One region of the Streptococcus sp. SN-1 genome, then DNA from elsewhere that is predicted to be linked to it. Evidence: predicted binding sites of a transcription regulator. Region 1 holds the regulator's gene; each other region holds the start of a gene.
What was found. Region 1 encodes Rex, which represses fermentation and respiration genes when NADH is low (regulators of the CRP and FNR family bind a similar motif). Its sites were predicted from a motif close to TTGTGAANTANTTCACAA; they were not measured.
Positions count from the first base shown of each region.

Region 2: ACAM22_RS07305 ((S)-acetoin forming diacetyl reductase) is a predicted target of Rex. The motif match lies at 2,566-2,583, and genes of this name have one in related genera.
Region 3: ACAM22_RS05295 (formate/nitrite transporter family protein) is a predicted target of Rex. The motif match lies at 1,344-1,361, and genes of this name have one in related genera.
Region 4: adhP (alcohol dehydrogenase AdhP) is a predicted target of Rex. The motif match lies at 1,778-1,795, and genes of this name have one in related genera.

Region 1 is NZ_AP028929.1:922,965-926,396, forward strand. It holds gene pcrA (DNA helicase PcrA) at 1-744, shown strand, start outside; gene radC (DNA repair protein RadC) at 787-1,467, shown strand; gene ACAM22_RS04135 (gamma-glutamyl-gamma-aminobutyrate hydrolase family protein) at 1,464-2,153, opposite strand; gene ACAM22_RS04140 (redox-sensing transcriptional repressor Rex) at 2,171-2,812, opposite strand; gene ACAM22_RS04145 (DUF4649 family protein) at 2,895-3,110, opposite strand; gene ACAM22_RS04150 (DUF1831 domain-containing protein) at 3,118-3,432, opposite strand, start outside.
Region 2 is NZ_AP028929.1:1,633,565-1,636,996, reverse strand. It holds gene ACAM22_RS07320 (nuclear transport factor 2 family protein) at 1-321, opposite strand, end outside; gene ACAM22_RS07315 (helix-turn-helix domain-containing protein) at 472-804, shown strand; partial or broken gene ACAM22_RS07310 (DUF2785 domain-containing protein) at 816-1,608, shown strand; gene ACAM22_RS07305 ((S)-acetoin forming diacetyl reductase) at 1,716-2,480, opposite strand; gene ACAM22_RS07300 (MIP/aquaporin family protein) at 2,738-3,406, shown strand.
Region 3 is NZ_AP028929.1:1,196,489-1,199,920, reverse strand. It holds gene gyrA (DNA gyrase subunit A) at 1-502, shown strand, start outside; gene srtA (sortase SrtA) at 502-1,245, shown strand; gene ACAM22_RS05295 (formate/nitrite transporter family protein) at 1,386-2,183, shown strand; gene ACAM22_RS05290 (O-acetylhomoserine aminocarboxypropyltransferase/cysteine synthase family protein) at 2,331-3,432, shown strand, end outside.
Region 4 is NZ_AP028929.1:1,839,868-1,843,299, forward strand. It holds gene ACAM22_RS08470 (NCS2 family permease) at 1-665, opposite strand, end outside; gene ACAM22_RS08475 (Cof-type HAD-IIB family hydrolase) at 855-1,667, shown strand; gene adhP (alcohol dehydrogenase AdhP) at 1,892-2,911, shown strand; gene ACAM22_RS08485 (PTS sugar transporter subunit IIB) at 3,146-3,432, shown strand, end outside.

The sequences.
Region 1 (3,432 bases):
TTTGATGATACCTCTGATGGGCCAGAAGAGGAAACTGGTCTGGACAAACTGAGTCGTTTCTTAAATGACTTGGCCTTGATTGCCGACACAGATTCAGGTAGTCAGGAGACATCAGAAGTGACCTTGATGACCCTGCATGCTGCCAAAGGTCTCGAGTTTCCAGTTGTCTTTTTGATTGGGATGGAAGAAAATGTCTTTCCACTTAGTCGTGCTGCTGAAGATCAAGATGAATTGGAAGAAGAGCGCCGTCTGGCCTATGTAGGAATTACGCGTGCAGAGAAAATTCTCTATCTGACCAATGCCAATTCGCGCCTGCTTTTTGGTCGTACCAACTACAACCGTCCAACTCGTTTTATTAACGAAATCAGTTCAGACTTACTTGAGTATCAAGGATTGGCCCGTCCAGCCAATACAAGCTTTAAGGCATCTTATAGCAGTGGTGGCCTTGCCTTCGGTCAAGGTATGAGTCTTGCCCAGGCCCTTCAAGAGCGTAAACGCAGTGCTGCTCCAAAAACTATCCAGTCAAGAGGTCTCCCATTTGGTCAATTTACAGCTGGCGCAAAATCCGTGTCTAGTGAGGCAAATTGGTCTATTGGTGACATTGCCCTCCACAAGAAATGGGGAGAGGGAACCGTTCTGGAAGTTTCAGGTAGCGGTGCTACGCAGGAATTAAAAATCAATTTCCCAGAAGTAGGTTTGAAAAAACTTTTAGCCAGTGTGGCTCCAATTGAGAAAAAAATCTAATTTTCCATCCTTCTCACGAATAATAAAGTGAGGAGGATTTTTATGTACAGTATTTCATTCCAAGAAGATTCATTATTGCCAAGAGAGAGATTGGCCAAGGAAGGAGTAGAAGCGCTCAGTAATCAAGAGTTGCTAGCTATTTTACTCAGGACAGGAACACGTCAGGCTAGTGTTTTTGAAATTGCCCAGAAAGTCTTGAACAACCTTTCAAGTCTAACGGATTTGAAAAAAATGACCCTGCAGGAAATGCAGAGTCTGTCTGGTATCGGTCGTGTTAAGGCTATAGAATTACAAGCTATGATTGAACTGGGGCATCGTATTCACAAGCATGAGACCATTGAGATGGAAAGTATTCTCAGTAGCCAAAAGTTGGCCAAGAAGATGCAGCAGGAATTAGGGGACAAAAAACAAGAGCACCTGGTGGCGCTCTATCTCAATACTCAAAATCAAATCATCCATCAACAGACCATTTTTATCGGTTCTGCAACTCGTAGTATCGCTGAGCCTCGAGAGATTCTTCACTATGCTATCAAGCATATGGCGACATCTCTTATCTTGGTTCACAATCATCCTTCAGGAGCAGTAGCGCCTAGCCGTAATGATGATCATGTCACTAAACTTGTCAAAGAAGCCTGCGACCTGATGGGAATTGTCCTCTTGGACCATTTGATTGTCTCACATTCTAGTTACTTTAGTTACCGTGAAAAAACAGATTTAATTTAAAGTTCATTAACGACATAGTCAAAGAGGTTTTTATCTTTGGGACGATTTTCAAATAGAAATTCTGGATGCCATTGGACACCGAGAAAGGCGACATCATCCGTACTCATGACAGCTTCAATGATACCATCCTTAGGATCATGAGCTGCAATCTTTAAGTTAGGTGCTAAATCCTTAATACTCTGATGGTGGAAGGAGTTGATATGGGAGATTTCTCCATAGATTTCTCGGAGAACGGTATTTGGTTCTGTCACTAAGCGTTGGGTTGTGTACTCGGCAGAACAATCCTGCCAGTGATCTTCGATATCTTGGTACAAAGTTCCACCCATGGCAACGTTAAAGAGTTGTGTTCCACGGCAGACAGAAAAAATTGGCTTTTTCTGTTTAATAGCTTCCTTGATGAGGGCTAGTTCAAAGATATCTCTTTGAAGATGGTAGTCATCGCTGTCGATGGTTTTTGGTTCACCATAGAATTTTGGATCAACATTTTGCCCACCTGTCAAGATGAGTTTGTCAATCATACTGATATAGTGGCTAGCCATTTCTTGATCACCAATCGGTAGGATGATGGGAATCCCTCCAGCGTCTTTAACGCCTTCAACAAAGCCTTTTGCTACGTAGCTCATCATGATGTCATCATCTGGATGAGTTTTTTCGTTTCCTGTAATCCCTATAACTGGTTTTTTCATAAAATGATGTTCGCTTTCTAATCCTCTTTTCGCATGAAATAGAGGAGGGTTTGGAGTTCACTTGTCAAATCTACGTACTGAACGACCACATCTTTTGGTAAATGCAGATGGACAGGTGAAAAACTGAGAATTCCTTTCACGCCAGCATCCACCAAGAGATTAGCAACCTCTTGTGACTTAACGCTGGGAACGGTCAGGATAGCAGTCTTAACATCAGCATCCTTGATTTTATCCTTGATTTGAGAAATTCCGTAAATAGGAATCCCATCAGGGGTTTGGCTACCGACTTCAGGATGGTCATCTAGGTCAAAGGCCATGATAATCTTCATCTTGTTACGTTCGTGGAAGCGGTAGTGGAGAAGGGCATGGCCCATATTTCCAATACCTACAAGCATGACATTGGTAATGGAGTTATCATTGAGCAAATCGGCAAAAAACGTCATCAGTTTTTTGACATCATAGCCAAAGCCACGACGACCAAGTTCACCAAAATAGGAAAAATCACGACGTACGGTCGCGGAATCAATCCCAATGGCCTCTGCAATTTGCTTAGAGTTGGCACGTTCAATCTTTTCTGCATGAAATCTCTTAAAAATTCGATAGTAGAGAGAGAGTCTTTTCGCTGTAGCTTTTGGAATAGCAGACTGTTTATCTTTCACAAAATCACAACCTTTCTATTCTTCTATTTTATAGAAACATTGTGAAAAAATCAACAAAAACAAGAAAAAACTAAGAAAAATCTTAGTTTTGATGTAAAAAATCTGCATGTGATAGAAATCGGTAGAGGTCTCCGACCAGACCCTGATAAACTTTCTGGCCATTAAAAGTCAGAGAAGTCACATAAAGTGTATCTGGTAGGGTCACACATCCTGACAGAGCCAGCATGAGAGCCTCATAATCTTCATACTTGAGAGTCCGCTCTACATGATAGTTATCCTTATAGGTCAGTTCAAACATATGGGACCTATCTTTCAGATTTTGTAAAGACACCACGTTCTACCAAGCTATCCATGAGGAAATAGAATTTTTCCTGATGAATGTGGTGGTCTTCTGATTTGAAAATATCAACTAGACGTAGCCCAAACTTGTCAGTGATATTGATTTTAGCACCTGTAAGTTCCTTGTTAATGATGATTTTGAGTTGGAATCCCTCACCGCTGTTCGGAACTTTTTCCAAAAGGCGAGTCAATTCATAGTTACCAACCTTAGTCTCAAAAAAGGTGTTGTCCTTAAGGGTGAATTTTTTAACAGAAGGGCTAAGAGTGTAGTCGTAACGACA
Region 2 (3,432 bases), 710 kb from region 1:
TTCAATACGGAAGAGGTCAATCCCGTTCATATTGAGTTCAGTACCATCAGCACGTGTTCCAAGAAAAGTAACATTGGCTGCGATTAAATCCTTATTGTCAGAAACCCAATTTGTTACCACCTTAAAGGTTCCATTAGTTTTCTCAGCAAATGTAGCCAGGTGAGTTCCTAGCTTGTCCTTACCAACAACTGTACCAGATATACTATGAGTACCAGGTTGATGCCAGATAATATCGTCTGCCATCGTTTCAAAGACACCAGGAAAGTCACCAGCAATTAAAGCTTGGTTATAAGCATTGAAAATTTCTAAGTTTGTTGACATATCTATTCTCCATTTCTTTTTTATGATATAATTGTAACAGTTACAAACAAAAAAACAAGTAGACACTTTTTCGATAGCTAGTATCAAAAGTGGTACTATTATTGATACTAAAAGATAAATTTTTTTTAAAAAATAGAAAGAAGATATTTTATGACAAATAAAGTGAGTGAGTATGGTATTTGTCCATTTGCGACAACGCAGAGGGTTTTAACGGGGAAATGGGCATTGGTAATCATTTATCAGTTGAGTACGGGTACCAAACGATTTAAAGAATTGCAGAGATTATTGCCTGGGATTACTCAAACTATTTTGACCCGTCATCTCCGTCAATTAGAAAAGGATAAGATTGTTCAACGAAAGGTCTATGCCGAAGTTCCACCACGAGTTGAGTACAGCTTAACCGAAATGGGACAGGAATTCAGAGTTGTTTTAGATGCTGTCGAGAAATGGGGTCTAGATTATATCAAGTTGCTAGAAATGTAGAGGTATTGACCATGTATCAAGAGTTACTTAGAAAAATAGCAGAAGAAAAAAACAAGTTATCATGAGGAAGAAATCCAATGGTTGCTTGATCATTTGGGAGATTCTTCTCCAGAAATTCGCGATGACCTTGTTTTTACAAGCTTTGCTAGAGGGATTCAGGAAGAGCTATTTACACAGGAACAATTTCAGTTCATTGCTGAGGTGGTCTCAGCTGATGGAGGACTAGATAAAGAGATTGATAAGGTAGGTCTGTCAACACTTGAACGTTCTTTTAGGGCGCTTATTTATGCCAACCTCTTGTCTGCAGATGCTAACCAGCAATCGATTTTCTATCAGGGATTAAAAGGAGAAATTCGCAATGTCCTTTTAAATCAAGGTTTGCACTATCTTTCAAAAGAAAAGGACACGACAGGTTTTTCAAGTCAGTATGGTTGGGTTCACGCTTTTGCACACGGAGCCGATTTACTGACAGAGGTAGTTTGTCATCCAGGCTTTCCTAAAAATAGAGTTCATGAAGTCTTTGACATACTTGGCCCATTATTTAAAAGAATTACCATTCGGTTTACAGATGATGAAGATTGGCGTTTAGCCAGAGTACTTTATGAACCGATTTTACAAGGGAAGTTGGAACAAGAGCAAGTAGCTTCTTGGATAAAAACGGTTGATTTTCCGATAGAAGAAAGGGAAGATTTTTATAAATTTTCCAACTTCAGATCCTGTCTGTTGGAAGTCTATGTCCAACTTGACCAGAGAAATAGTTTACAAGATGACTTGAAAGAAGCTATCCAGTATTTTCAATACTAGGGATTAGCTAATATTACTTTTTGAAAGAGTTTCTATTGTATTCTCCTAACTAATAATGAAAACTAATAAAAGAGGTTGAATCATTTTCCAACCTCTTTTTGTGTATCTTAATGGAATTGCATACCACCATCAACGATAATGGTTTGTCCTGTAATGTAGTTTGAATCTGGTCCTGCAAGGAAGCTGACAGCAGCAGCCACATCTTCTGGTTCAGATAGACGTTTTAGGGTAATATCTTTTGCAAATGTCTGCATACCCCACTCGTCATCTTTTCCTGCATTTTTACCAACTTCATGAGCGATGTCGTACATCATTGGTGTTTTCACAATACCTGGTGCGTAGGCGTTAACAGTGATGCCTGAGTCTGCTAAATCACGTGCTAATGTTTGCGTAATTCCTCGAACAGCAAATTTGGTTCCACCATAAACAGTTAGATTTGGGTTACCGACTACACCGGCTTGAGAGGTTGCGTTGATAATTTTACCTCCGTGGCCAAGTGCTTTAAATTGCGCTTGTGCAGCTTGTGAACCCCAAATGACACCACCAACGTTGATACCGAAAGTGCGTGTAAATTGTTCCTCAGTAATTGTATCAAGAGGAGTAGTTGGTGCAACACCAGCGTTATTTACGACAACATTTAAATCACCAAAATGGTCAACAACCTTTTGAAATGCTTGTGCAACTTCGGCCTGTTTCGAAACATCGGCCACGACAGCAAAGGCATTTTCAGCTGATAATTCGGCAACAGCTTTTTCAGCTGTTTCAGGATTGTAGTCTAAGACTCCTACCTTAAAGCCATCTTGAACCAATCGTTTTGCGATTGCAAAACCGATTCCTTGACCTGCACCTGTGACAATAGCAACTTTAGACATATGATTCCTCCTTGGTATCCACGATACCATTCAAACGTTCATAAAAGAACAGCAAAGGTTTACAAATAAGCTTCGATAATGGGTTTTGTAAACCCTATCAAAACTACGCTATTAGTATACACCTTTGAAAAAAATGTTTCAAATAATCACTACCGTTTTTACAGAATTTTATCCTGAAAATTTCCAATCAATTTTCTTGAAACCCTTTCCCTCTTTTGATAGACTAGTATCTAGTTTTTGAAAAAAGGAGAAAGAAAATGAAAAAATTTGTCGCTGAGTTAATCGGTACTTTCATGCTTGTGTTCGTTGGGACTGGAGCTGTTGTTTTTGGAAATGGTCTTGATGGCCTAGGTCACCTTGGAATCGCCTTTGCCTTTGGTTTAGCCATCGTGGTTGCAGCCTACTCAATCGGAACTATTTCAGGTGCTCACTTGAACCCAGCGGTTTCGATTGCTATGTTTATTAACAAACGTTTGTCATCTTCAGAGCTTGTAAACTACATCCTTGGACAAATAGTTGGAGCTTTCCTTGCGTCAGCTGCGGTATTCTTCCTCTTGGCTAACTCAGGTATGTCAACTGCTAGTCTTGGTGAAAATGCCTTGGCAAACGGTGTCACTGTCTTTGGTGGATTCTTGTTTGAAGTCATTGCAACCTTCTTGTTTGTTTTGGTTATCATGAGTGTGACTTCAGCAAGCAAGGGCAATGGTGCGATTGCTGGTTTGGTAATCGGTTTGTCCTTGATGGCGATGATTCTTGTTGGATTAAATATCACTGGACTTTCAGTAAACCCAGCTCGTAGCTTGGCACCAGCTGTCTTGGTAGGTGGAGCAGCCCTTCAACAAGTATGGATTTTCATCCTTGCGCCAATCGTTGGTGGAGTTCTTGCAGCCCTTGTTGCTAAAAACTTCCTTGGAACAGAAGAATAATTGAAACTTAAAAAGCCTTGCTCCTC
Region 3 (3,432 bases), 270 kb from region 1:
TACGGACATTATCATTGGTACCAAGTTTGGTTATTCAATTCGCTTTAATCAATCAGCCGTTCGTGGTATGAGTCGTATCGCCACTGGTGTGAAAGGTGTTAACCTTCGTGACGGAGACACAGTTGTTGGTGCTAGCGTAATTACTGATCAAGATGAGGTTCTTATCATTACTGAAAAAGGATATGGTAAGCGTACAGTCGCGACTGAATATCCAACAAAAGGTCGTGGTGGTAAAGGGATGAAGACGGCTAATGTGGCTGAAAAAAATGGTCCTCTATCAGGTCTCTTGACTGTGAAAGGTGATGAAGACTTGATGATTATCACTGATACAGGTGTCATGATTCGAACCAATGTTGCTAATATTTCACAAACAGGACGCTCAACTATGGGAGTTAAAGTAATGCGTCTGGATCAAGATGCTAAAATTGTGACCTTTACTACGGTTGCAGCGGCAGAAAAAGAAGAAGTTGGGACAGAAAACGAAACAGAAGGTGAAGCATAATGTCTCAAAAAAATAATAAGAAGAAAAACAAACGAAAAAATCTGCTGACAAATATCCTAGCAGGATTTCTGATACTACTATCAATTGCTTTGATTTTTAATGCTAAAATTCGTGATATTTTCATAGTTTGGAATACCAATAAGTACCAAGTTAGTCAGGTATCAAAAGAAAAAATAGAAGAAAATCAGGATACAGAAGGAAATTTTGATTTCGATTCTGTCAATGCTATCTCTTCTGAAGCGGTTCTAGCTTCTCAATGGGATGCTCAAAAATTACCAGTTATCGGCGGAATTGCAGTCCCTGAATTAGAAATGAATCTACCAATTTTTAAAGGGCTTGATAATGTCAATCTCTTCTATGGTGCTGGTACGATGAAACGCGATCAAGTGATGGGGAAAGGAAATTATAGTCTAGCTAGTCATCATATTTTTGGTGTCAATAATGCTAATAAAATGTTATTTTCTCCTTTGGATAACGCTAAAAATGGTATGAAGATTTATCTAACTGATAAAAATAAAGTTTATACCTATGAAATCCGTGAAGTCAAACGTGTGACACCGGATCGTGTTGATGAAGTTGATGATAGAGAAGGGATTGATGAGATTACATTAGTAACCTGTGAAGACCTTGCTGCTACAGAACGTATTATTGTAAAAGGCGATTTGAAAGAAACAAAAGATTATTCACAAACATCTGATGAAATCCTAACAGCTTTCAATCAACCATATAAACAATTTTATTAATACAAATCAGTGAAATCCTGGATTTCACTGATTTTTTTAATATTTTCATAAGAATAAACTTTTATGAAATACAGAAAACGCTTCCTTAATTTTAACGTTTGTGATATAATTATCAGGTAAAAAATTTTTAGGAGTTTATTATGGTTTCTTCAGAATTTATTTCAAAGATTGAATTTGCTTGCAAGAAGAAAGAAAGTCTTTATAGTCAAAGCAAATTTAAGTATGCGATTCGTTCTATGTTCGCAGGTGCATTTTTAACCTTCAGTACAGCTGCTGGTGCAGTTGGTGCGGACTTGATTAATAAAATTGCGCCAGGTAGTGGACGATTCCTCTTCCCATTTGTCTTTGCTTGGGGCTTGGCCTACATTGTTTTCTTGAATGCCGAGTTGGTAACATCAAACATGATGTTCTTGACTGCTGGTAGTTTCTTGAAAAAAATCTCTTGGAGAAAAACAGCTGAGATTTTACTTTACTGTACCTTGTTTAACCTTATCGGGGCTTTGATAGCAGGTTGGGGCTTTGCTCATTCGGCAGCCTATGCACATCTGACTCACGATAGTTTCATCTCAGGGGTTGTTGAGATGAAGTTAGGCCGCTCAAATGAATTAATCTTGCTTGAGGCTATTTTGGCAAATATTTTCGTAAATATTGCGATTCTTTCATTTGTTTTGGTCAAAGATGGTGGTGCCAAACTATGGCTTGTTTTATCAGCAATTTACATGTTTGTATTCTTAACAAACGAGCACATCGCTGCGAACTTCGCTTCTTTCGCGATTGTGAAATTCAGTGTTGCTGCTGATTCAATTGCTAACTTCGGTGTTGGAAATATGCTTCGCCACTGGGGTGTAACCTTCATCGGAAACTTTATAGGAGGAGGCCTCTTGATGGGTCTTCCATATGCCTTCCTCAATAAAAATGAAGATACTTATGTAGATTAAGAAAATGAGCACGATTAAGTCGTGCTTTTTTCGTTTTTAAAATAAAGTAATAGCTATTTCTTATATCAAAATATAGAAAACTGATATTGGTAAACTATAACTTAAGGTGCTACAATATCCTTAATCAAACTATTTGGAGGTCGTTTTATGACTCGTGATTTTAAATTTGAAACTTTGCAACTACATGCTGGTCAAGTTGTGGATCCAGCTACCAAGTCTCGTGCAGTGCCAATTTATCAGACAACATCCTTTGTTTTTGATGATACGCAGGAAGGTGCGGATCTTTTTGCCTTGAGAAAACCAGGGAATATCTATACCCGTATTACCAATCCTACAACAGCGGCCTTTGAAGAAAGAATCGCTGCACTTGAAGGTGGTGTTGGAGCTCTTGCAACAGCATCAGGTATGGCTGCGGTGACTTATACGATTTTGGCTCTTGCCCATGCTGGTGACCATGTAGTGGCAGCATCAACTATTTACGGTGGAACCTTCAATCTCTTGAAAGAAACCCTTCCTCGTTATGGGATTACAACAACCTTTGTGGATGTGGATAATTTGGAGGAAGTGGAAGCAGCTATCAATGACAATACCAAGCTTGTCTTGATTGAAACCTTGGGCAACCCCTTGATTAACATTCCAGACCTGGAAAAACTGGCTGAGATTGCTCATAAGCATCAGATTCCACTCGTTTCTGATAATACCTTTGCTACACCTTATTTGATTAACGTTTTTTCTCACGGTGTAGATATTTCCATTCATTCTGCGACTAAGTTTATCGGTGGGCATGGTACGACTATTGGTGGAGTGATTGTCGATAGCGGTCGTTTTGACTGGGCAGCTTCAGGGAAATTCCCTCAATTTGTTGAGGAAGACCCAAGCTACCATAATTTGAGCTATACTCGTGATGTGGGTGCAGCAGCATTTATTATCGCTGTCCGTGTCCAATTGCTTCGTGATACAGGGGCGGCCTTGTCACCATTTAATGCCTTCCTCTTGCTACAAGGACTTGAAACACTCTCTCTTCGGGTAGAACGCCATGTGCAAAATGCTGAGAAAATTGTTGATTTCCTTGTCAACCATCCTAAGGTAGAAAAAGTTAACTATCCAAAATTGGCAGATAGTCCTTATCATGCCTTGGCTGAGAAATACTTGCCAAAAGGTGTGGGCTCAATCTTTACCTTCCATGTCAAAGGTGGGGAGGCAGAAGCTCGCAAGGTAATTGATCATTTAGAAATTTTTTCTGACCTTG
Region 4 (3,432 bases), 920 kb from region 1:
GTCAAGATAGAGAGGATAATTCCCCCTTTAATTCCTTTGATAACAAAGAAAATTGTGATAGCAAGTCCTGCAAGAGCCACCAAAACAGCTGGATTATTAAAGCTGACCAATCCTGGAACTGCTGAAGAGTTTGCTGTAATCGCTGCTTGGGCCTTGTCAGCTCCTTCTCCTGCAACCGTATAATTGCCTGGATCGATAGAGAATTTCAAAAGTCCAGCATTCTTAATTCCCACGTAGGCAAGGAAGACACCGATACCAGCTGAAATAGCTGAACGAAGGGCATTCGGAATCGATTCAATGATCATTTTACGAACATTTGTCAAGGTAATAATCAATGAGATAATTCCACAGATGAAGACCATAGCCAAGGCTTCTTGCCATGAATAACCAAGCCCGAATACAACTGTAAATGTAAAGAAGGCGTTAAGACCCATACCTGGTGCTTGAGCATATGGCAAGTTGGCGTAGAAAGCCATCATCAAGGTACCAGCTACTGCACCGATAATCGTTGCAAGAAACACACCCTGAGCAGGCATTCCTGTTTGCGAAAGAATTTGTGGGTTTACAAAGAGAATATAGCTCATTGCAAAGAAAGTTGTTAAACCAGCGAGAACCTCTGTACGAACGTCTGTACCGTTCTCTTTTAGTTTAAATAATTTGTCCATTATCAATCTCCTTTTAATTTTTACGAACAATAATAGAATTATATCATTTATCATTCACTTTTTCAATATCTTTGTTTGATTTATTTAAGAATTTGATGAAATTTCTTTTTTGGTTTCGAATCTGCTTTTCTGCCTGCTTTTTGTTATAATAGTAGACATCTTATCTGGAAAGACACTAGAAAGGTTTATATGACGAAAAAAATTATTGCAGTTGACCTAGATGGAACCCTGCTCAACTCAGACAGTCAGATTTCTGACTTTACCAAAGAAACTATTAAAAAAGTTACTGAAAAAGGGCATCAGGTTATTATTACGACAGGTCGCCCTTACCGTATGTCAAAAGATTTTTACCGTGAACTAGGCTTAAACACTCCTATGATTAATTTCAACGGTTCCCTCACTCATTTACCAGACCAAGTTTGGGACTTTGAAAAGTGTTTGACCGTAGACAAAAAATATCTGTTAGACATGGTTCAACGTTCAGAGGACATTCAAGCTGATTTTATCGCTGGAGAATATCGTAAAAAATTCTACATCACAAATCCCAATGAAGAAATTGCCAATCCCAAACTATTTGGCGTAGAAGCTTTCCAGCCTGAAGATCAATTCAATCCTGAATTGGTGACCAAGGACCCTAACTGTATTCTCTTGCAGACCAGAGCCAGTGACAAATATGCCTTGGCAAAAGAAATGAATGCCTTCTACCAGCATCAACTGTCTATCAACACTTGGGGTGGTCCGCTCAATATCCTTGAATGTACCCCAAAAGGTGTCAACAAGGCCTTTGCTTTGGACTACTTGCTCAAGGTAATGAACCGCGATAAAAAAGATTTGATTGCTTTTGGAGATGAGCACAATGATACCGAAATGCTTGCTTTTGCTGGGAAAGGTTATGCAATGAAAAATGCCAACCCAGAGCTACTCCCCTATGCAGATGAGCAAATTGCCCTAACCAATGACCAAGATGGGGTTGCCAAAACCCTGCAAGACTTATTCTTATAGTCCATACTGACCAGCTTGCGAGCTGGTCTTTGTGCTCTTTTCACAGTCTCATCAACCAGTTAATCGATTGTTCTACTTTTTGCCTCCAAAACCTTGGAAAAGGCTTTCTTTTGTGATATAATTCACATATAAATACAAGAGAGCTCGTCATACTCGACTCTGTTGACACAAAATCAATCCAGTCCCGTTATCCCTGTTCTCGGTCAATATCAAGGAGGATAGCTATGAAAGCTGTTGTTGTTAATCCAGAAAGCACTGGTGTTGCTGTTGAAGAAAAAGTACTCCGTCCACTTGAAACTGGGGAAGCACTTGTAGAAATTGAATACTGTGGTGTTTGCCACACTGACCTCCACGTTGCCCATGGCGACTTCGGTCAGGTACCAGGACGTGTCCTAGGTCACGAAGGTGTTGGTATCGTTAAAGAAATTGCACCAGATGTTAAAAGTCTTAAAGTCGGCGACCGCGTCAGCGTTGCTTGGTTCTTTGAAGGATGTGGTACTTGCGAATACTGTACAACTGGCCGTGAAACTCTTTGCCGTACAGTAAAAAATGCCGGCTACTCAGTAGACGGTGGTATGGCTGAACAATGTATCGTAACAGCAGACTATGCTGTTAAAGTTCCTGACGGACTTGATCCAGCCCAAGCCTCTTCTATCACATGTGCTGGTGTAACAACCTATAAAGCTATTAAAGAGGCCAAAGTTGAACCAGGCCAATGGGTTGTTCTTTACGGTGCTGGTGGCCTTGGTAACCTAGCTGTTCAATACGCTAAAAAAGTATTCAATGCTCATGTCATCGCAGTTGATATCAATAACGACAAACTTGCCCTTGCAAAAGAAGTAGGCGCTGACATTGTTATTAACGGCCTCGAAATTGAAGATGTACCAGGACTCATCAAGGAAAAAACTGATGGTGGAGCTCATTCAGCTGTCGTAACTGCTGTATCTAAAGTTGCCTTCAACCAGGCTGTTGACTCAGTTCGTGCTGGTGGTCGCGTTGTCGCTGTCGGCCTTCCTTCTGAAATGATGGAACTAAGTATCGTAAAAACCGTTCTAGATGGAATCCAAGTCATCGGTTCTCTTGTAGGAACTCGTAAAGACTTGGAAGAAGCCTTCCAATTCGGTGCAGAAGGTTTAGTAGTTCCAGTTGTTCAAAAACGTCCAATAGAAGATGCCGTAGCCATTTTCGACGAAATGGAAAAAGGTCAAATCCAAGGACGTATGGTACTCGACTTCACCCACTAATCTATTAGAAACCTATTTTAAAAGTTGGAATGCGCTTCCAACTTTTTTATATTAAATTTTTTAATAAGGATTCAAAAAAACTTCTCTAAAACTCAATATATCAATATTTTCAGATGTAATATTTTTAATTATTTTATGATAAATAGTTGATTTTTAGATGAAAACGGTTTATACTTAAAAAGTCTTAAAGTTTTCTTAAACGAAAACTAAAACAAAAAAGGAGGAATGACAATAATGAGTATCGGAATCATTATTGCGAGCCACGGCGAATTTGCTGCGGGTATTCATCAGTCAGGATCTATGATCTTTGGTGAACAAGAAAAGGTTCAAGTTGTAACCTTTATGCCAAACGAAGGTCCTGACGATCTATACGCTAAGTTTAATAACGCTGTTGCTGCATTTGACGCAGAAGATGAGGTTCTAGTTTTGGCTGACCTTTGGAGTGGATCTCCATTTAACCAAGCTAGCCGCGTGATGGGAGAAAATCCTGAGCGTAAGTTTGCCATCATCACAGGACTGAA